3 regions of the Desulforamulus aquiferis genome follow, and region 1 is predicted to be linked to each of the others. Evidence: riboswitches for the same ligand, from Rfam matches in the RefSeq annotation. Region 1 holds a riboswitch; each other region holds the start of a gene.
The links. A riboswitch is a leader RNA that binds a small molecule or an ion and turns the genes downstream of it on or off. The one in region 1 is predicted to bind cyclic di-GMP.
Positions count from the first base shown of each region.

Region 2: linked by a shared signal. The riboswitch ahead of P6N53_RS12965 (methyl-accepting chemotaxis protein) and the one ahead of P6N53_RS04710 (DUF3789 domain-containing protein) in region 1 are both predicted to bind cyclic di-GMP.
Region 3: linked by a shared signal. The riboswitch ahead of P6N53_RS06555 (hypothetical protein) and the one ahead of P6N53_RS04710 (DUF3789 domain-containing protein) in region 1 are both predicted to bind cyclic di-GMP.

Region 1 is NZ_JARPTC010000005.1:128,922-135,776, reverse strand. Features, by position in the region: gene P6N53_RS04735 (DUF2512 family protein) at 1-268, shown strand, start outside; gene P6N53_RS04730 (hypothetical protein) at 344-649, shown strand; gene P6N53_RS04725 (spore germination protein) at 935-2,506, shown strand; gene P6N53_RS04720 (GerAB/ArcD/ProY family transporter) at 2,499-3,590, shown strand; gene P6N53_RS04715 (Ger(x)C family spore germination protein) at 3,583-4,692, shown strand; cyclic di-GMP riboswitch class I at 4,809-4,892, shown strand; gene P6N53_RS04710 (DUF3789 domain-containing protein) at 4,904-5,008, shown strand; tRNA gene P6N53_RS04705 (tRNA-Pro) at 5,134-5,210, opposite strand; gene xth (exodeoxyribonuclease III) at 5,354-6,142, opposite strand; gene P6N53_RS04695 (Ppx/GppA phosphatase family protein) at 6,425-6,855, opposite strand, start outside.
Region 2 is NZ_JARPTC010000019.1:128,069-134,923, forward strand. Features, by position in the region: gene P6N53_RS12945 (EAL domain-containing protein) at 1-1,242, opposite strand, end outside; gene P6N53_RS12955 (superoxide dismutase family protein) at 1,651-2,115, shown strand; gene P6N53_RS12960 (NADH peroxidase) at 2,244-2,789, opposite strand; gene P6N53_RS12965 (methyl-accepting chemotaxis protein) at 3,189-4,784, opposite strand; cyclic di-GMP riboswitch class I at 4,908-4,991, opposite strand; gene P6N53_RS12970 (DUF4397 domain-containing protein) at 5,153-5,755, shown strand; gene P6N53_RS12975 (AMP-binding protein) at 5,841-6,855, opposite strand, start outside.
Region 3 is NZ_JARPTC010000008.1:94,649-101,503, reverse strand. Features, by position in the region: gene P6N53_RS06575 (LCP family protein) at 1-914, opposite strand, end outside; gene P6N53_RS06570 (hypothetical protein) at 999-1,454, opposite strand; gene P6N53_RS06565 (WecB/TagA/CpsF family glycosyltransferase) at 1,591-2,319, opposite strand; gene P6N53_RS06560 (hypothetical protein) at 2,444-3,016, shown strand; gene P6N53_RS06555 (hypothetical protein) at 3,025-3,288, opposite strand; cyclic di-GMP riboswitch class I at 3,333-3,414, opposite strand; gene P6N53_RS06550 (hypothetical protein) at 3,504-4,097, opposite strand; gene P6N53_RS06545 (tyrosine-protein phosphatase) at 4,112-4,936, opposite strand; gene P6N53_RS06540 (S-layer homology domain-containing protein) at 5,027-6,855, opposite strand, start outside.

The sequences.
Region 1 (6,855 bases):
AATTGCTCCCCTGGCAACCTCAATAAACTATTTACTTGGCGACCACTTCTTTCTTCCAAATTACGGAAACAACTTAGCCTCCATTGCAGATGGGTTAATGGCTGTGGTTCTTCTTTTCTTCCTAGGCCTTATGATTGGTGATTTAAGACCAACTGCTACCTCCCTAGTGCTATTTGGGATAGTCATTGCTATCGTTGAATATTTTTTTCACCCTTACTTGATTCGTATAGGTCTAGTAAACCCCCGGGAAGAAGCTAGAAAGAATTAATATCATTAGCATATGACCCAAAGGTACACACATTTTTGCTTTTACATATAATGGTAAAAATGACAGGGTGATGCTATGGCTATTACAATCGAAAAGCTTCCGGATTCAGAACAGGAGTATTACGAAGGTAGGAACGAGTTGAAAACTTCTTTAGATTTAATAGTCTCAATGATTAATGACACAAAATCTGAATTAAGGCACCTGGACCAAGAACGCCATAAGGAATATTTAAGCTTAGATTCTAAACTAGATAATGTTAGAGCTAAAATTGATTCTACAAATTCCTCCTTCAGCAGAAAAATAGATCGTTTTACCTACGGTTTAATGGGGGTTTTACTTACCACTTTGGGCATATTGGCAAAGATTCATTTTAGTCCTTGACAAACTTGCCACTTATCAAAAATGGTTATGCTATTGTATCAATAGTTCAGGCCGTAGTTGCTACTGCTCGGAATCCAATACTACAGGCGTTCTATCATGAACTGGTTTAACGTATTTATTAGCACCGGTGGTTTGGCAGTGTAAACCTTACCGGGCTTTTCTTTTTTTCCTCCAATTTATTCTACTTTCACTTAAACCCTAACATTTCCTTTAATTATTAAATATTTTACACCAATTGAATTATCTATTCCATTTGTGGAATGATAATCCAAGGTTGGTGATTAAATGTCATTAAAAGATGTATTTGGCAAATGGAAGAAGGCCAAAAGCAAAAAACCAGAGCAGCAAAAGGATCTCAATTATAATCAGCAGACCTGCCTTTCTGGAGACTTAAAGAAGGATAAACAGACCATTTTTACCGGCCTTGGGGGCAGCATCGATATAATTCGCAGAGAAATACTGGTAGGTGATAGGAAAGCCACTATTATCTACATTGAAGGAATCGTTAATGCTGATTTAATTGAACATGAAATAATAAGAAAAATTCAACAGTTAGATTTTTTTCCTGAGACTGAATCACCACTGGAGCATATTTCTCAGAAGGTACTCTCTAACAGCAACTCAATTGTTATCACCCCGCTAATAGCAGATATTTTGGTTAATATCCTAATTGGAAAATGTGTTTTAATCATTGACGCCTGTAAACAGGGCATTATTGTGGAGTCCAAGGGAGGAATACGCAGAGGAATTTCTGAGCCTCCCACTGAGCGGACAGTTCGTGGTTCCCGGGAAGGCTTTATTGAAGATATTGGTGTTAATTTAGCCTTGATCAGGCGCAGGTTAAAATCTCCCAAATTTACTGTTGAAACAACAACCTTAGGTTTAAGAAGCCGCTCCAGGATAGCCATTGTTTATATATCCGATATAGCGGACCCCAAAATTGTTGAGGAAGTCCGCAATCGTATTAGCAAAATTAATATTGATGGAATATTAGCCTCTGGCTACATAGAAAGATTTATCGAGGATCATCCGTGGAGCCTCTTCCCCCAAGTCTATGGTACCGAGCGTCCGGACAAAATAGCGGCAAATCTGTTGGAGGGCCGCATTGGTATAATTGTGGATGGAACTCCCTATGCCCTGATAGTCCCTGCTGTTTTTCTTCAATTTCTCCAGGGCTCCGAGGATTACTATGAAAGAACCATTGTTGGTACGGTGGCCAGGCTGGTCCGGTATTTAGCCCTAATGATCACCACAACCATAACTCCCGTCTATATAGCCCTAATTACCTTTCACCACTCCCTACTACCAACGGATTTATTGCTGGCAGTGGCTGAAAACAGAGAGGAATTACCCTTTTCTCCTTTGACAGAAGCTTTATTTATGGAGGTTGTCATTGAAATATTACGGGAGGCAGGGCTTCGTTTACCCAGTACCGTAGGCCAAACCTTAGGAGTTGTGGGCGGGATTGTCATCGGCCAAGCGGTTGTGGAAGCTAAACTTGTAAGCCCCTTGATTGTGGTAATCGTTTCCCTAGCAGCCATCTGCTCCTTTGTTTTTCCAAATTATAGCATGGCTCTGGCCATTCGTTTAATAAAATATCCCATGATGCTGCTGGCTGCCTCCTTTGGTGCTGTGGGCATTGCTGTGGGATGGTTGTTTGTGACAATACACTTAATTTCACTGCAGAGTATTGGTGTTCCCTACATGGCACCCCTTGCACCCATGCGTTATAAGGACTTGGGAGATACCTTTGTAATTTCACATATATGGAAAAATAAAAATAGACCGGTCTCTATCCCACATGTTGATAACAAACGTGGACAATCTCCTACCAGGGAGCCGTCAGAAAATGAATGAGCAGGCATATAAAATAACAAGCAAGCAATTAATATTTATTCTTATCGGTGCCACCATTGGAGTAGGTATTTTAACTGTTACATCTACGGCAGTTAGGGAATCCCAGCAGGACGCCTGGATATCAATTCTAATGGGCGCTTTGCCCTTAGTTGTCGGCATATATTCCATGCATTTGATAGGTAGTAGGTTTCCTGATCTTACCTTTGCGGAATACTGCGAGATAATCCTAGGCAAATGGCCTGGCAAGCTCCTTGCCCTAGTGTTTGTAGTTTATTCCTTAGCCTTTGCAGCTATCGTAACTAGACTTTTTGTTAATATCCTTAAGATTTATTTATTCCCTGAAACGCCAATTTGGGCCCTAAGTGCTTTAATCTTGTTTACATCAGCCTATCTGGCCTCAAAGGATGCAAGGGTCATTGGTAGAGTTAATGAATTAATGTTCTTTGAGTCTCTCGTTCTATTAGCCTTTATCCTCGGTGCAGTGCCTAAGGTAGAACTTTCATTCTTCCAGCCCATTGGTGATGCGGGCATGGCAAATATACTAAAGGGCGCTTACCAAACCTTATTTGCTATACTGGGCATTGAAATCTTACTGGTTATCTACCCTATGGTCCAAAGGAAAAATGAAATAGTTAAGGCCGGCTTGACGGCAGTCGCAATAATTTCCGGTATCTATCTGCTTGTGGTATTTGTTGTTTTAGGTCTCTTTGGCCCAAACGCCGCTGAAAAACTAAGGTTTGGCCTGATGGTGTTATTAAAAACCTACAACGCCCCGGTTATTGAAAGGGCTGAATTTTTCTTTATCATTTTTTGGGTTTTTGTTGCCTTTCGGCCAGTGGCAAATATGTTTTTTGCCGGGCGCTATACTGTTGAAAAAATATTAAATATTAACTCTCCCGGTTGGGTCACCCTGGCTTTATTTCCCATAATTTTTTTGTCATCCCTTTTCCCTGGCAATTTCGATAAAATCCTTGGTTTAAGTACCACTATTGGATATCTGGGACTCCTGTTTATGATTGTTATCCCGGTTATCCTGTGGTTCACAGCTATCTTGCGAGGTGTTGGAGGTAAAAAAGTTGCGTAGCGCACTTGCTATAGTTCTTATTTTAGTTACCCTATTAAGCTTTGGCTGCTGGGATGCCCAAGACATTAATAATCTTTACATACCCTTTGTGGCAGGTTACGATTTGCTTGAGGAAGATGGCCGTGAGAAGTTCTCCATGACCGTAAACTTCCCCATTATGAACCGCAATGCCAGAGAGAAGTCCGATGTAATAACCGTCAAGGGAGAAACCATGGCCCAGACCCGCATTGACAGAGGCAATAAATCTTCCCGGGGCATGGCCGTTGGTGACTTAAAAGCTCTGTTGGTTGGAAGTCCTTTAGCTTATAGGGGAAGTAAAGATGCCTTTGACTTAATGTTTCGAGACACTCGTTTTAGCGAAATGATTAGACTAGCTGTGACAGATGGAAATACCATTGATATCTTGACCATGAAACCGGAAAATTACCAGACAGTAGGACAAAATATCATAGACCTTCTGTCAAATTCGCCAAGGGATAATTTTATTCCAGTAGAGCATTTGCATCATTTTCGTGTGGATGTAATGACAGACGGATATAATCCGGTTTTACCAGTCATTAGCATCCACTCTGAAAGTAATTTAGAAATTTCAGGTGCAGCCTTATTTAAAAAGTATAAGATGGTAGCTAAAGTCAACAGGGAAGACATGAGGCCTTTAATCTGGTTAAGGGGAGATGGGGTCATAGGCTATATAACCTTTAAAATGATGGATGATAAAGGAGAATTTTATAAAATAAGTTTTGAGGGGGGGAGTAAGCGAAAGGTAACAGCTAAGTTGGCTAATGGAAAACCTTCCTTCGAGATAGATTTATCATTCTCAGGCATAATTGCAGAAACCTTAACGGATATACAATTTGCAGGTAAGGAAGAAAATGTTTTAGCTGTAGAAAAGGCCTTGGAAGAACATATTCAAAAACAATGTGAAGACTTAATTTACGATCTACAGAACAAATATAGGGTAGATGCCATCCTACTTGGCAAGTATGCCAGGGCGAAATGGCCTCCCCTAGTGAAGGAGCAGGACTGGGACGAGGTTTTCTGCGAAAGTGATATCAAAGTTAATGTTAATGTTACAATTCAAGGCACAGGGGAAGTTGCCTAGAGTACAACCTTCCTTTAAAAAATTATTATTTAATATAGGACTTTGGTCTTGATTGATAAATACTTCAGTCCTATTTACTACGATATTGTTTCTCCATATAGTAAAAACAAATCCTAGAAAGATAAAGGCAAACCCATTGAAAAGTGGCGACGCAAAACTACAGGGGCTAAGGTGGAAAGCTAGGCCAGCCAGTTACCAAAGGAGGATATTAGTGGGTTTTATAGCTGGTGTTTTTGTTGGTGCATTTTTAGGGATCCTTACAACATGTCTACTAGTGGCTTCCCGGGAAACAAATGATACCGTTTATGATGATTAAAAACAAAATTACCCTACAAGCCGAAGGATACAGAACCCTCGGCTTTTTAATTCCAATTGGGCCATTGGATCCCTTGGGCCAACAAAAAAGCAAGTCTCCTGATTTCTCAGAAGACTTGCTTTAACTGGTCGGAGCGACAGGAGTTGAACCTGCGACCTCTACCACCCCAAGGTAGCGCTCTCCCAAACTGAGCTACGCCCCGATTTTTGCTTGTATTTCCAGGCCCCTCGGCCTGTCGACAAATGTTATTATAGCTAATGCGTTAAGAAAAGTCAACATGAAAAATACTATTCTTAACTAGCCGCCTTAACTATAAAAGCAAAACGGCTAGTACATTTAACATAACTAGCTATCTATATTAAACTCTGCCAATATAAATGTATGGTCGGAAGGTTTTACCTTCCTTCTTGGCTCAATATCTATCCAGGCTTTTGTTGATCGCTTAGCCAGGGGAGCGGTAGCCCAAATATGGTCAATACGCCAGCCTAAATTTCTATCCAGGGCCTTTGGAACACGATAATCCCAAAAGGTAAAATGTCCACCCTCTGATTGGTGGTGTAGGCGGAAAATATCTTTAAAGCCCCAGGACTTAACATAATCCAAGGCTTCATGCTCGGTGGGGTGGAAGCCTACACGTCCAAGTAATCTTTTGGGTGCGTGCACATCTTCAGGTTCTGGTGCTACGTTAAAATCACCCAGCCAAAGTAATGGCTCATCAGGTTTAAAATTTGAATCAAAGTATTCCTTTAAGGCCTTAATCCAGGATATTTTATAGCTAAATTTATCACTCTCCGGGGATTGGCCCTGGGGAATATAGGTATTAACTATTGGAATACCTTTTATCTCAGCGGCAATGAGCCTTGCTTCATCTGGTTCCGCAATAGACCCAAGGTCACTGTTTAAGGGATTTATTTGATGGGGGCTGAGGATAGCCACACCATTATAAGATTTTCTCCCTTTAAATAGCGAGTTATAGCCCGCCTCCAAAAGGCAAGCTGCTGGAAAATCTGCATTAATGACCTTGGTTTCCTGCAGGCAAACCACATCAGGTTTATTTTCCCCCAACCACTGAATTAACATTTCTTTCCTGGCGCGTACTGAATTTATATTAAAACTGGCAATTTTAAAATACAATGCAATCATTCCTTAGTTTTGTTTAAGACTATATTCTTCCTAGGCTAGCTAAAACACTTTTTAGACACACAGCTAAAGCAAAAAACACGAAAAGCACTAACCACATGTACAGGCTTACACCCCTTCCTTGCACGGAGCCCACAATCTTTGGGGAACTACTTTTGTCAGCACTTTTCCTATCAAGGTATATCTATCTGGTTTAGTGGCATTCTGCTCCGTCATACCACTATCATATTCATTAGAAAAGAATTCTATATCATATTTTATCCCTTACACCCTAGATTAAGCTTCCTCCTTTGGAAACTTAAACTTAATTCCAAATACCTTATTAAAATTAGTCACTTTCTTATAAAGTTCTCTAATTTCTAAATCGGAATTATCCGTAGAGATACAGTCAATTTGCACTTCTTTTGCCTTGATGGTGCAAACCACATCCTCAACTACACCGGCTTCTGTACGATCCAGGTTTTCCCCCATGCGTATCAATACGCCTAGACGACGGACCAAAATTCCGTCCTGGGGAAATAATACATCGGCATGCTGCTGCAATTTAAACTTAAGATCTAATTTGCCGTGACTAGCAGCCACCAGAGCCACTAACACAAGTTCCCTGTGAGAAAGACCATTTATCCGGGCATTTAGCAGTACATACATGGTATGCTTATGATGGTTATAATAACTAACAGCATTCCCAACATCGTGCAGAAGGGCTG
Region 2 (6,855 bases), on a different contig from region 1:
CTCTAAATTAAGCCGATCAGTAAATAACATCCTATTTGGCAGACCTGTGAGGGCATCATGAAAGGCTTGATACCTAATGGTATCTTCATAACGCTGCCTTTCTGTAATATCCCGTGATACAAAAACAATCCTACTGTCCCCAGAGGCAGTTTTATATGTTTTGCCGGTACTTTCAAAGCGCCTAATTTCCCCATCCTTATGTACAAACCTAGCAATCAGATGTTCTGTGTTTTTGTGCTCATAAATATTATTCAATTCCTTCATAACATCATCAGCATCTTCAAAGTAGGTAAGTTCTGCAATTTGTTTGCCTTTTATTTCTGCCGGGCTATAACCCAGTACATCTTCAAAGTTGGGACTAGCATATAAATAAAAACCATTAATATCAATCTCACTAATTAGGTCATACATGTTTTCTGTTAATGTACGATACCTCTCTTCACTTTCCCTAAATCTTTCTTCTTTCCTCTTCCTTTCAGATATATCACGTATTATAAGTGTATAGAGGATCTCCCCCATGGCTCTGAACCTACTGGCGGTAATTTCAACGGGAAAGCTCCCCCCTTCTTTTCGGCGGGCAACCATAGCTCTTGTCTCTCCTGCCAGTTCTTCCAATCTAAGAGAAGCTATATCTAAATAGCATTGTTTTTCGGTACAATTCAGGTTATCAACTAATATGTTGGCATTTTCCCCTAGAACCTCTACTGCTTTATGTCCAAATATGCTTTCCGCTGCTTTGTTAAAAGTTAGAATGTAACCACCTGAGTTGATGGTAATAATTCCGTCTAAAGCATTTTCTATAATTGTCTGAGCAAATGCTTCACTTAAGCCCAAGGTCCTTTCAGTAACACTGGCCTTGATCAACCGCCCCACACGATTGCGTAATACCGCCCAATTAACCGGCTTAGTAATAAAATCCGTTGCACCTGCTTTATAAGCCTGATCAACATCCTTATCATCATAAAGGCTAGTAATAATAATTATTGGTACACGTTCTCCTCCATGAATCTGTCGAATATGTGCACAAGCTGTAAAGCCATTCATTACTGGCATTACACAATCCATTAAAACCATATCCGGCTTATGTAGATTATAGGCAGCAAGGGCCTTTTCACCATTTTCGGCTTCCTCTACCAGGTAGCCTTCATTCTCTAAAAATTCCCGTAGTTTAAAGCGCATAAATTTAGAATCATCCACCACAAGAACCAAGGCCCTCTTGCTATCTCTAAAGTAATTTATCATAAATTCCTACCTTTTATTAAAAAATAAGCTACTTGCCATGAAGTATATTCCAGAAGCGATAAAAATTCAATCTGCAAAGAAAATATTTTACCATTTAAATGTACTCGAATTGAACTAATTTATTGCTTCAAATTAATTAGACGTCAACTTTTTACGATCTATATTAATAGCAAATTAACTTACAACATTTTCCATCAAGCTGAATAATGTGTAAAAATGACTTAAATATACGAGGTGATATCTATGCCTAATAATCAATCCTTTGGGACTTTTCCCTATACCATTCAATCCGGAGATACTTTCTTCAAATTGGCCCAGCAATACAACACAACAGCAAACGACCTGGCCTTGGCAAACCCCGGAGTGGATTCTAATAACTTGACATTAGGTCAAAATATTTCCCTGCCCATGACAAACCCGGCAGCAATAGCCGACATAAAGGGAGGTCCCTTAAGACCTCAAATAAGTGGAGTGGTGAGATTTTTTAACGCACCTGGTGGCACGTGGGTTTGTGCCGAAATAAACGGGCTTCCCCCTTACCAGCCACCCACAAATGGAAATCCTGTTGGACCCCATGGCTTTCACATCCATGAATTTGGAACTTGCGAGGTTGGCGATCCGGAGGATCCCTTCCAGGCCGCGGGGGGACATTGGGACCCCACCAACCAGCCCCACGGTAACCATGCAGGTGATTTCCCTGTTCTTTTCTCAAATGACGGTTATGCAAAAATGTGCTTTTTTACGAATAAATTTACCCCCTCAGAGGCAATAGGACATTCCGTGATAATCCATAGAAACCCTGATGACTATAGAACTCAGCCCGCCGGCGACTCGGGAAGAAGGCTAGCCTGTGGAGTAATAACAGAAGCCTAGGAAAACAAGTGCAAAAAACTCTAAATCTATAACTATTGTAAAAAAGGGAATCTCAGCCAAAGCCGAGATTCCCTTTTTTTCTAGCTGCTTTAAGCAGCTGGAAATTTGCAATTTTATATGGGTGTTACCTATGCTTGAGGAAAGTATCTTTTCAAGAGACCGTAAAAGGCCATGCAGTGTCTCGCTTCGTCTTTACAGGCTTCATGAATTGCATCATGGACAGCGTCCTGCCCCTCATTTTTAGAGCGGGTGGCGATTTCCTTTTTACCGCGGTTGGCACCGGCTTCGCCATCAACCAGCTTTTTCAGGTTTTCCTCTGTGCTCTCACTCAATACTTCCCCAAGGAGTTCTGCAAAGCGAGCGGCGTGGTGACCTTCTTCCCAAGCAATACGTTTCATAGTTTCAGCTATCTCTGAGTAGCCTTCTCTCTCGGCCTGACGGGCCATAGCAATATAGATGCCCACCTCCATACACTCACCCTGGAACTGCATCCTCAGATCCTCTTCAAAGCCAGAGCCCTTTGCCACACCCAACTTATCCCAATCCACCAGATCTGGACCGGAACTGGTCATTAGTTCAAATTTTTCCTCGGGAGCTCCACAGGTAGGACATTTTTCTGGCGCATACTCTCCCTCTTGAGAATAACCACAAACAGCACAACGGAATTTTTTCATAGTATTTAGCCTCCTCATTATATTTTTAAATTAAATTGCCCCTAGGCAAGTTTTATAAAGATAATTTTAATTTCTGGCTTGGTAACCCCCAAAATATTAAGTAAAACCTTAAGGATTTGGCCTTCGAAATATAATTTATTATCTTTATTAATTAATAATCATTATAAATTACCATTAGCTTTTTGTCCAGCACTTATTTTGAAATTGACATACTTTTTTAAGATTTATAATAAAAACCCCTCACCCATTGGTGAGAGGTACTTTGTGCTGCTTTCACTTACTTTTTTATTGCGAGTAAACCGTAAAAATTCATTACTTCTTTAATTTTATCTTAATTGTGTCGGCCATGCGGTTAAAACAAAAAGGCACACCGGATGTGCCTTCTTAACCCTTAGCTAATTATTGTAGCTTAAATCTCTTAGTCATTAAATCAAGCTCCTCAGCCATTTTGGCTAAATCTTGAGAGGTGCCTGAAAGTTCCTCCATTGTGGCTGTTTGTTCCTCTGTTGAAGCAGCTGCATTTTGAACGCCGGAAGCCATTTGTTCAGTAGCTGAAGCTAATGATTGAATTTCGCTGGCCATTTCTTGAATTGACAAAATGATTTTCCCGATGGATTCACTTACCTCATGCACCACCTGAACACCATCTTTTGCTTGAATTTTCGTATTCTCCATACTCTCAACGGCTTTATGTGACTCCTGCTGGATAACCGAAATAAGGTCGTGAATTTCCTTGGCTGCGTTTGTGGATTGTTCGGCCAATTTCCTTACTTCCTCAGCCACCACCGCAAACCCACGTCCTTGCTCCCCGGCCCTGGCCGCTTCAATGGCAGCATTAAGGGCTAATAAATTCGTCTGATCAGCAATTTGGGTAATTAATTCAACAATCTTGGTGATTTGACTGCTGGCATTGCTTAGCCCTTGGATTACCTGAGAGCTATCCTCTGTAGATTTATGGATAACATCCATCTTCACCCTTATATTAGATATGGCCTCTTCTCCATTTGAAGCGTAGACAGTTGCTTTGTCTGAAGAATCGGCAATGTTTTGGGAATTGGCAGCCACTTGCTCAATGGTTGTTGCCACTTCGTTGATGGAAGCTGAAATTTCGCTGGCATTTAAAGCCATATTTTCTGCACCCTTAGAAAGGTTTTCTGCGGACGAAGTTACATTGCCTGACTTCTCCTGGAGGTGAAGAACCATATCCTTTAGGCTCAGCAGCATTTTATTAAAGGAATCCGCTAATGCTCCAATTTCATCCTTAGATTTAATTTTTATCTCGGTACTAGTCAGGTCATTAGAGGCAATCTTGGCCGCCTCTTGGCTCACGATCCGAATGGGTTTAACCATTCTCCAACCCATTAAGTAACCAATTATTGCACCTAATACAGTCACCAGTGCCAATAAAACTATAGAAATCTGTATAGTATTATTAGCATTATCAAAATTCATTTTTGTTTCTTTATCTACTGCATCAGAAATAAGAAATTCAAAGGTATTGCCCGACGAGGATAATTTGCCAAACAATTCCTCATTGGACCTAATATGGCCCATTAATCTTTCTTGAACTTCTTCCCTTTCGTCTCCCTCTATATCCTCACGTTCCTTTATTAAATTAAGGACTTGCTGCCCATATTGCTCATAGGCCATGGCTCTTTCATTAAAGTCCCCATATAATGCCTTTTCCTCTTGTTTGACCAATAATGGTTCAATGCTATTCAAATTCTCCTTAGCACGGTTTATGGCTTGTACATACTTAGAAGCGTCACTGGGGTTTCCTGTCACTGTATAGGAGATTAAATTAGCGGCAGCTTGATTATAGTTAGCATTAGTCAATGTTATCATGTACCTGGCATGGGCCTTTTCATTAATTAATCGGTCGTAATTATTGTTTATATTCCAAATGTTAACAACCAAAAATGCTCCAATGCAAAACATTAATGACAAAATCACTCCAAAACAAAGCATAAATTTACCTAGAATATTAAATCTCAAAATTATCCCCCCTATGTTTTTAGTCCTTAAAACCGCCGCTTAAAAACACAAAAAGCCCCTCGCAAAATAGGGGTTTAGCCAGACAAGGATCTTAAGCTGCCATTACTAAAAAACATATTATGGTTAGGCAACCTGGCAGTCATACCATAATGGCTTAGACCCATAGCTTTGCGTCCCCACCTTTCGATAGGTTTGCCTTTATCTATAAAAATAGGACAATTTTCCTATATCTAGATTACAGTAAATTGTAAATCTTTGCAATATAATGTTTGAATTTTGGGGAAATTGCTTTAAATCCAACTAATTGGCACTTGTTAACATAATTAGCATATATTATAAAAAAACTTACTAGAAAGGGACTGTTAGAAATGTCTTCTTATATTCGTGTTCTGCATGCCTCCCCAGACGCTCCGGCTGTTGATGTTTATGCTAATAACACCGCACTCGCTAGAAACCTAAGCTACCGAAATTTCACCGAATACCTCCAGGTTCCTGCCGGCACTTATAATCTAAGGGTTTTCCCTGCCGGTACAATGACCAATCCTGTTATAGATACTACTATAGAGATACCGGATAGAAGCATATTTACCGTTGCAGCCAAGGGCCGGTTAGCTGATATTGGGCTCCTTTTAGTTCCAGATACACCTGGCACAGTACCCCAGGGTATGATCAATATCCGCTTTGTACACCTTTCACCCAACGCACCCAATGTTGACATTACCCTTCCCGATGGGACCATCTTATTCAGCAATGTTCCCTACCAGGGTATCACGGAATATTCTACCATTAGCCCCGGAACTTATACCCTACAAGCCCGGGAAGCAGGCACTAATAACATTATATTGAATGTTCCCAATCAAACCTTTGCACCAAACCGTTTCTATACCGCCTATGCAGTTGGACTAGTAGGAGAAACTCCTCCTTTACAATTGCTTACCCCGTTAGACGGCAACAGTTATATAAGGGTGTAACCTTTTGATGTCAGGAAAAGGACCTAGTCAAATAATGAGAAAAGGATATTCACCAGTCAAGGTGAATATCCTTTTCTCTAAATACTTACCGCCTCATGTCTTTTTCCCTGATCTGAACCCGCCGTATTTTACCGCTGATGGTTTTGGGAAGCTCTGTCACAAACTCGATTACCCTGGGGTATTTATAAGGAGCGGTTGTTTTTTTGACATGTTGCTGTAATTCCTTGACCAGCTCTTCACTTGGTTCGTAGCCCTTAGATAGAACAACAGTGGCCTTCACGATAAAACCCCTGACGGGATCAGGAATCCCTGTCACAGCCGATTCCAGAACTGCAGGATGCTCTGCCAGCGCCGACTCCACCTCGAAGGGTCCGATCCGGTAGCCGGAAGATTTGATAATATCATCATTTCTGCCCACATACCATAAAAAGCCCAATTCATCACGGTAGGCAGTGTCTCCTGTATGATACAAGCCATCATGCCAGGCCTTTTGGGTACTCATTTCGTCCTGATAGTAGCCCATAAACAAGCCCTTTGTTCTAGTCTCCAGGCTTTCGGCCTTTAAACAGATTTCACCGGTCACACCCGGGTCAACCTCCTGACCATTTTCATCTACAATTACCAGGTCATAACCAGGGGTGGGAAGCCCCATAGAGCCTGGTCTTGGCTGGACCCACGGGTATAAGGTGGAACAAGAAAGGGTTGTTTCCGTCTGCCCAAAGCCCTCGAAGATGCGCAGACCCGTAGCCCGCTTCCATTGGTTATAAACCTCTGGGTTTAATGCCTCACCCGCAGTACAACAGTGTTTTAAGGCCGATAAATCATACTTGCTAACATCTTCTTTTAGCATAAACCGATACATGGTCGGTGGAGCGCAAAAGGTGGTAATACGATATTGGGCCAGCTTTTCTAAAATATCTGCCCCCTTAAAGGTATCAAAATCATAGGTGAAGACCGCTGACTCGGCAAACCATTGGCCATAAAATTTACCCCATAGGGACTTCAGCCAGCCGGTATCGGAAATGGTAAAATGCAGACCATCCGGCTCAGCCCTGTGCCAAAAGACCCCAGTAATGATGTGGCCTAAGGGATAGGAATGA
Region 3 (6,855 bases), on a different contig from region 1:
ATCATGGATTTAGCGACGTTTTTGGCCTGGGCCGGATCGATGCTCCAGTAGCTAATCCCATCCATATCCAGGAATTTGCCGGGCATAGTTTGGGAAACAATCTCAACATTGCTCAAATTCTGGGCCGCCCGGGCCAGTGACACCATATCGGTAAGACCCAGGTTTGTGTCAATATACTTGTTAATAGTAGGAACCAGCTTAGGAAGCTTGGTAATAGTGGAGGGCTGCATCATTTCTTTAGCCAGGGCCTTCAGAAACTTCTGCTGACGCTCGGTCCTGGTTACATCCCCCAGGGCATCGCTTCTAAAGCGCACATACTGCAGAGCCTTATTTCCATCTAATTTTTGAACCCCAGGCTGCAGATCAATTTTTCTTAAATCCGGTTCATCAAAGGGATCGTAATAATACATTCTCTTTTCAACATCCAGGGTAACTCCGCCAATGACGTCCACAATGTCCCTGAAGCCCCGGACATTGGTAACTACATAATTATCTATATCCACACCCACCAGGTCGGATACTGTCTTCATTACTAATTCAGGCCCGCCATATACGTTGGCTGAGTTGATCTTATCATAGCCATGGCCGGGTATTTTAACCCGGGTATCCCTGGGCATGGAAAGCAAGGCTACACGGTTGTGCTCCTTGTCATAGCTGACCAGCATGATGGTGTCCGTACGGGTATTTTTTTCCCCCTCCCGGGCATCAACCCCCATTAAGAGGAAATTCATATGGTCCTTCATGACTACTTCTTTCTCTTTGTTTTCATCACTGGAGTCCAGAATATCAAACGGGTTGTTGTTAAATATATACTGGTTAGCTAGCACATAACCGACACCCAGCATTAAAACCAAAAGGGAACAAAATACTATAAAGGGACCTTTTTTTAATCTTCTACGTGGTTTATGATCCAACTTTAACCACCCCTCTAATAAACAAAATGACATACATAGGTATTGTACACTTTTAAAATGCAACTTTCAATGTGCAAAAACAGGCTATTGAATATCAAAGCCACCTTTACACATAATTATTACCTGGGTTGTGGCGGTAAAACCGCGTCCGTCTGCTCTAGGAACCATCAACAGGTGGTTGGCCGGGACAGCCTGGTTGGCCAGGACATTGCCGCCACTGGTCATATTCAAGATGCCGCTGGTGCTGGGGTCTACAGCCACAGCCTTGCCCGAGCGCAAAACAAACTCAGTCCCACCATGACCCGCAAAGGTTTGACCTGCCTGAACCGTTATTACTTCCCAGCCCCCGGTATTTTGGGAGGTTTGCTGCTTGATTTTGTCATCTACATATTTCTGGACATAGCTTTGGGTAACCAGCGGATCAGTGCTGCTGCCCGGGTCCCCTTGTCCAGCTCCAGCAAGGCCTTTAAAGGCCAGCAAAGCTATCAAGGTTAATAGCGCTATAATAAACAGCTTGGGTTTGTCCTTAAATTTTGTCACTAACTTACCTCCCAATAGTTTTTCTAATATATAAAATTCGACAGATTGCTTGGTATCCCTGCATTTATTGCCTTAGTAATATAGACGGAAAATAGCGGCAAAATGTAACACCCCTGTGGAAAAATTTACAGGGGTGTTACATTTTAAATAAGTATCTTTTTAAAACTAATCCGGCAAACTTTGGCAAAACCAGCTGGCGCCTCCAACGATGGGGCTCCTTAATAAGACGTCCCAACCACTCCAACTGAAGCTTCTGTAGTACCGGGGAAACTCGCTGAACCCTTCCGGCGATGACATCTAAGCTGCCGCCAACTCCTATGGAAACAGGGACTCCCATCTCATCCTTGTACTTGGCTATCCACTGCTCTTGCCTTGGCATACCCAAAGCCACAAAAAGCAGTTCCGGTTTGGCAGCCTTTATCAGTCGGACTACTTCGTCTTCTTCATGGCTCATAAAATAACCGTGATGTATTCCAACAATCTTCAAGCCTGGATATTTATCTGCCAGGTTTTTGGCCGCCTCTTCAGCTACCCCGGGAGCCGAACCAAGTAAAAAGATGCCCCAGCCACCCTTTGCCGCGACTGGCATCAAATTTAACATCAGATCTATGCCTGTTACCCTCTCTTCCACCGGGACACCTGCCATCTTGCAGGCCCAGACAATACCTGTACCATCGGGGGTTACCAGTTCCGATTTGTTAACCAATTCTAGGAGGTTACCCTCCTCCTGGGCGCGGTATAGATATTCAGGATTTAGGGTAACTACCTGGTTAACCTCTCCGGAAGAGACCATTTCAGAAATCCGCTTCACCGTAGCCTGCATATTTAAATTATCTATCTGGGCCCCTAGTAGGGAAATGCGCACCTTCTATCACCCTCAAAAATTTTTTAGTAATTTTTTCCATTTAGTATGTCATATCCATGGCTAACACCATATATTAATTTTAGCTTAAGCTGAATTGTTCACAGAAAGAGGAGGCTCTCAACATATGGAAGGGTATTTAGCAAACCCTGAGTCAATAGCTGCCATTATTCCTGACTATCAAGATAATGGTGATGTATCAATTATTATTTACCGGGATGGAAGTAAAGAAACTGTCTTGCAAAAAGTTCGCAGTGTCGTTAATAAGCTGGCCAAACACCACTGTGCCGATCTTAAGCTGCTCAAAAAGAAAGCTGCGGATATACTAGGGAAAAAGATTTTTTGCCCTATAATCCTAGGCTCCGAATTAGTTCTGATACCAGTTAAAGTTCGAAAGCCCCGAATTGAGGGGGATAATACTTTAGCCTACATTAATCTATATTCTGTAAAAAACACCTCTGTATCAAAGAATCCGCCCTTTAAGACCCTGGTCCAGTTAGAAAGAGGTCTTTCCGTGGAAAGTTACTGGTCTATCAGCACCCTGACTAGCAAAATAAATCACGCAGGTTTGGCCAGTAAAACCCTTTTAAATCAATTGCCTTGGACACAAAAAAACAGAGCAACATCCGTAGAATTAACAGACGTTGCCAAAAGACTAATGGAGCTATGTTGTGAGCTTGTTAAATCGCGGAATGCATGATAAATGCCTTAGCCTTTAAACAGTTGCTTACACTTCTGTGCAATTAGAATCTGTTTTTCCAAAGCTTCAATTGCTATGTCAAGCTGTTCCATACTCATCTCAGAAACCTTTGCAGTTCCTAAAGCAGACTTAATGAAATACTCAGACTCAGATGGCTGGTATCCTTCTTTGACTAATTTTAACTTAAGTACTTCAATTCTTTCCAACTTATTATTTAGTAAACTTTCTTGTTCTGATGGAAAACCGGTCAGAGCTTTATGATAAAAACTCAATGCTGATTTCCTCCCCCGGCACCGATATTAGCATTATATGGGTATTCGGTAACCCGGCAGCCATAGATAAACCTTAGGCCCGTGGTTTTGCGTCCCAACCTTTCGGCAGGTTTGCCTTTATCGGAACCTGAAATTTTAGCATTACTCACTTCGACAAAAACTGTGTTTTTCCTTTAGCATTTCGTAATTCATTTAAATTTTATAAAAAATATTTCTTAAAGCTTACTAAGCAATTGTGAACGCTGCTGCTTCTTAGTTTGTCGGTATGTTTCCCTGGCCTTATCCGCTATATCGGTGGAATAACCATAGCTCGTTAATTCATTTTCCGCCCGGGCAATTGCTGCATACACCCTGGCATCACATTCGGCCTCCATACCTTCTACTAAACCTATATATTTTTGGGCCAGAGCTTTTTTAGACATAGTAATCTGCCCAGACTCAATTTTTTCATATTCCTTCTTAGCTGCGGCAATATAACTGTTTATCTTACCATTATATTCCCCTTGTAGCGACTGCATCTTTTGCACTAGCCTTGCCTCAAGTTCTCCCTGTGATGGGACACTCGCAGCAGTTTCACCAGCATCGAAGTCTTGGCCCCCGGGCGAGTTTTTCTTCTCCTGCTGGGCCATTTGTTCTTTTAGTTCAACAACCTCGGGCAAGTTCCCAAACCTTTCATTTGAAAGGAGTTCTTTTTTCTGTTCTGCCTTATCCTTTGCGTCCATCATAGATTCAGTATTTAAAAAACTGTATTTAAAATAATATAATCCCGAGAGCAAGAGCACCCCGATTATAGCTACAATTATAAGCACCTTTTTTATTGTCCTCACCACCTCTTATTTATACTTTTCCACAGGGCAGACCAAAAACCTTTTCTTTTTTTAATGCTGCTTCTACCCTTAGGAAAAGGCAGCACTTCATGATTTTCTATCGTCTCCCCCCTAATAACCTTTAGGGGGTTTTCCTCAAAAAGCAGTTTAGCATTATCCTCGCTCGACAGTTGTGCTGTGACTAGCCTAGCCTCTTTTAGCTTTAATGGCCGTTTAATGGGATGATGGGCATCGGAAGCCACAAAATGCACCCAGCCATGTTTTAATATTTCCTTTGTAAAATTCTGAACACCGGAACCAAAATCTCCGGTTATACTGCCTGATGTTATCTGAACCAAGCAACCCTTTTCAAGCATTTTAAATAGTAATTGGGGATTTTCTATAATTTCCTTATTGCGCTCAGGATGAGCAATTATCGGCCTTATGCCCTTTAACATACATTCAAAGACCACTTGTCCTGTGTTTGGCGGAACTGAACTTAGGGGTAACTCCACCAGCAAATATTTACCCTGGTCACATAATGAAAGAAGTTGTCTATCAGCTACCTTAGCGGCTATATTGGGTTCCAGCCTTATTTCCAGACCCGGATATATATCTAAAGCTATTCCCTCCATGTTTAACCTATGCTTAAAAGCTTCCATCACCGGAACTACATCTTTTCTCTCATTATAAAAAACCCCGGAGATACAGTGGGGAGTGGCAATTACTGCTGTTACACCTTCTTTTACGGCGGTTCTGGCCATTTCTAAGCTTAATTCCATAGATTCCGGACCATCATCGAGGCAAGGTAAGATATGGCAGTGAATGTCAATCATTTTCATTCCTCTGACTTCAATATTTAAGTAAACCAGTATATAAAGTAGACCCTGCACTAAACAGGGTCTACTTTATATATTAAATTGAGCTAGCTGCTAGTTAAGTGGGATAAATATCTTGCTGGTCTCGATTGTTAACTCCATCAAGGAAATAATGGTTTTAAATTTCTCTTGATCATCTGTTAGCTCAGAAACCAAGTAGGACTTCACCAAACGCAGATCATTACCTGTTAAGGTGGCAAACTCTTTCTCTGCAATGATTTGCCTGATTAATTTTTTGAATTCACTGTCGGTATCCCTTGGAGTAGAGTACTGTGTTTTAAGGGTTTCAAAGGCAGTTTCGGCAGCATCCTTTATTGCGTCATGTTTTCCGTTCCTTAATTCCTTTAAAGCTGCTTCAAATAAATCAGCTTCATAATTTGACTCTCTAACTAGATACTTACCTACTAAAATATTATCATATAGGTCGGTAATATAGTCGTATACAGCCTGCTGGTTTATTCCCTGAGAAATTAATCTATCCAGCTCTGTTCTAAAAGCTTGCTTTAGCTCATTGATTTTACTGCTAATCAGCGCCCGGCTTTCCACCACGTTGTCCTTACCAATATCAGCCAAGACCCGAATAGCAGCAATAGATATTCTCATTTGGCTTTCAGTAATGTTTGAATTGATCACATTCTCAAAGGCCTTTGCCAGGCCGGTATCCTTAAGGGCCTGAAGGATCTCTTCATCGGTACGCAGCTTTAAGGTGTCCTTGTATTCCCTTAATTTTTCCCAGTCTTCTTGACTAATGTTTGCTAAAGCTTCTTCTATCGCATCTAAGATAGCAAACAGATTGTTGGCGGGGATTGCTACAGGTGCTGTTGTTATTGTAACCTTGTCAGATTTTTTAGAGGAAAACTTATTCTTATTGATGGTCACAACCTGATAGGAATACTTATAGCCAGCTGCCAGACCTGTATCAGTAAGCAATAGATTAGGTGTTGTACCAACAAGCTTTGAGCCATCTCTGTAGAGCTTATAGGTATAAGCACCTGTCACGGAAGTCCAGGACAAATCTACACTACTCTTATTAACATTAGCTGCACTTAGCTTAGGTGCTGCGACCTTTTTGGAAACAGCCACAGGGCTTAGAGTTGTCTTAAAGGTAATATTATTACCATTAATGGTAGCCTCGCGGTAATCCCACACCTGCTCACCATTGTTATAGTGGTAGGCTGCTGCATCGGCTGCCAGAAGGTTTGCAGGCAAGGGCAGTGTTATCGAAACCTCTTTACCTTCCATACCGGCTAAGGTAATGTCAAGTCCTAAGAAAGGAACATCATCTGTGGGTTTGATGTTGTCTGCCACTTCAGTAACTGTAAGGCTCACAGACTCACCGTTTGCTGCAAAATCCAGCACCAGGGGGATAGTTTGTCCCGAAGGTAAAGTAACATTGGCGTTAACCTTAACTGTTCCGGTTAAGGTACCCAGGGAAACGGGAACACCCGGAGTTACTTCCTTATCAATAACGATAGGTCCGGGCGGTGTCACTGGGCCACCGCCACCACCACCGCCACCACCACCGCCGCCACCACCGCCGCCACCGCTAGTAGCGGAAACGGTAAACTTGGCCTTGAAGTTAGGAATGCTGTGTTTCCCTGCAGCCCCAACTACTAGGGAACTGGTCAATATTTCGGGCTCTTGATCTGCTGCCTCTGGATCATACACCCTTACGGTGTAGGTGTGGTTAGGTAAAACCGAGATGGTGTATTTACCTGTAGCCCCTGTTTTTGTTATAAAAGTAGGGTTAGTTGTAAAGGTCAGCATAGCATTTTTAACAGTATTGCCTTTAGCATCAACTAAGGTTCCAGTAAGTATAGCGGCCTGAACCATCTCTAACTTGATAGAAACTACCTGGTTTTGGTTCAAGGTTACACTACCCT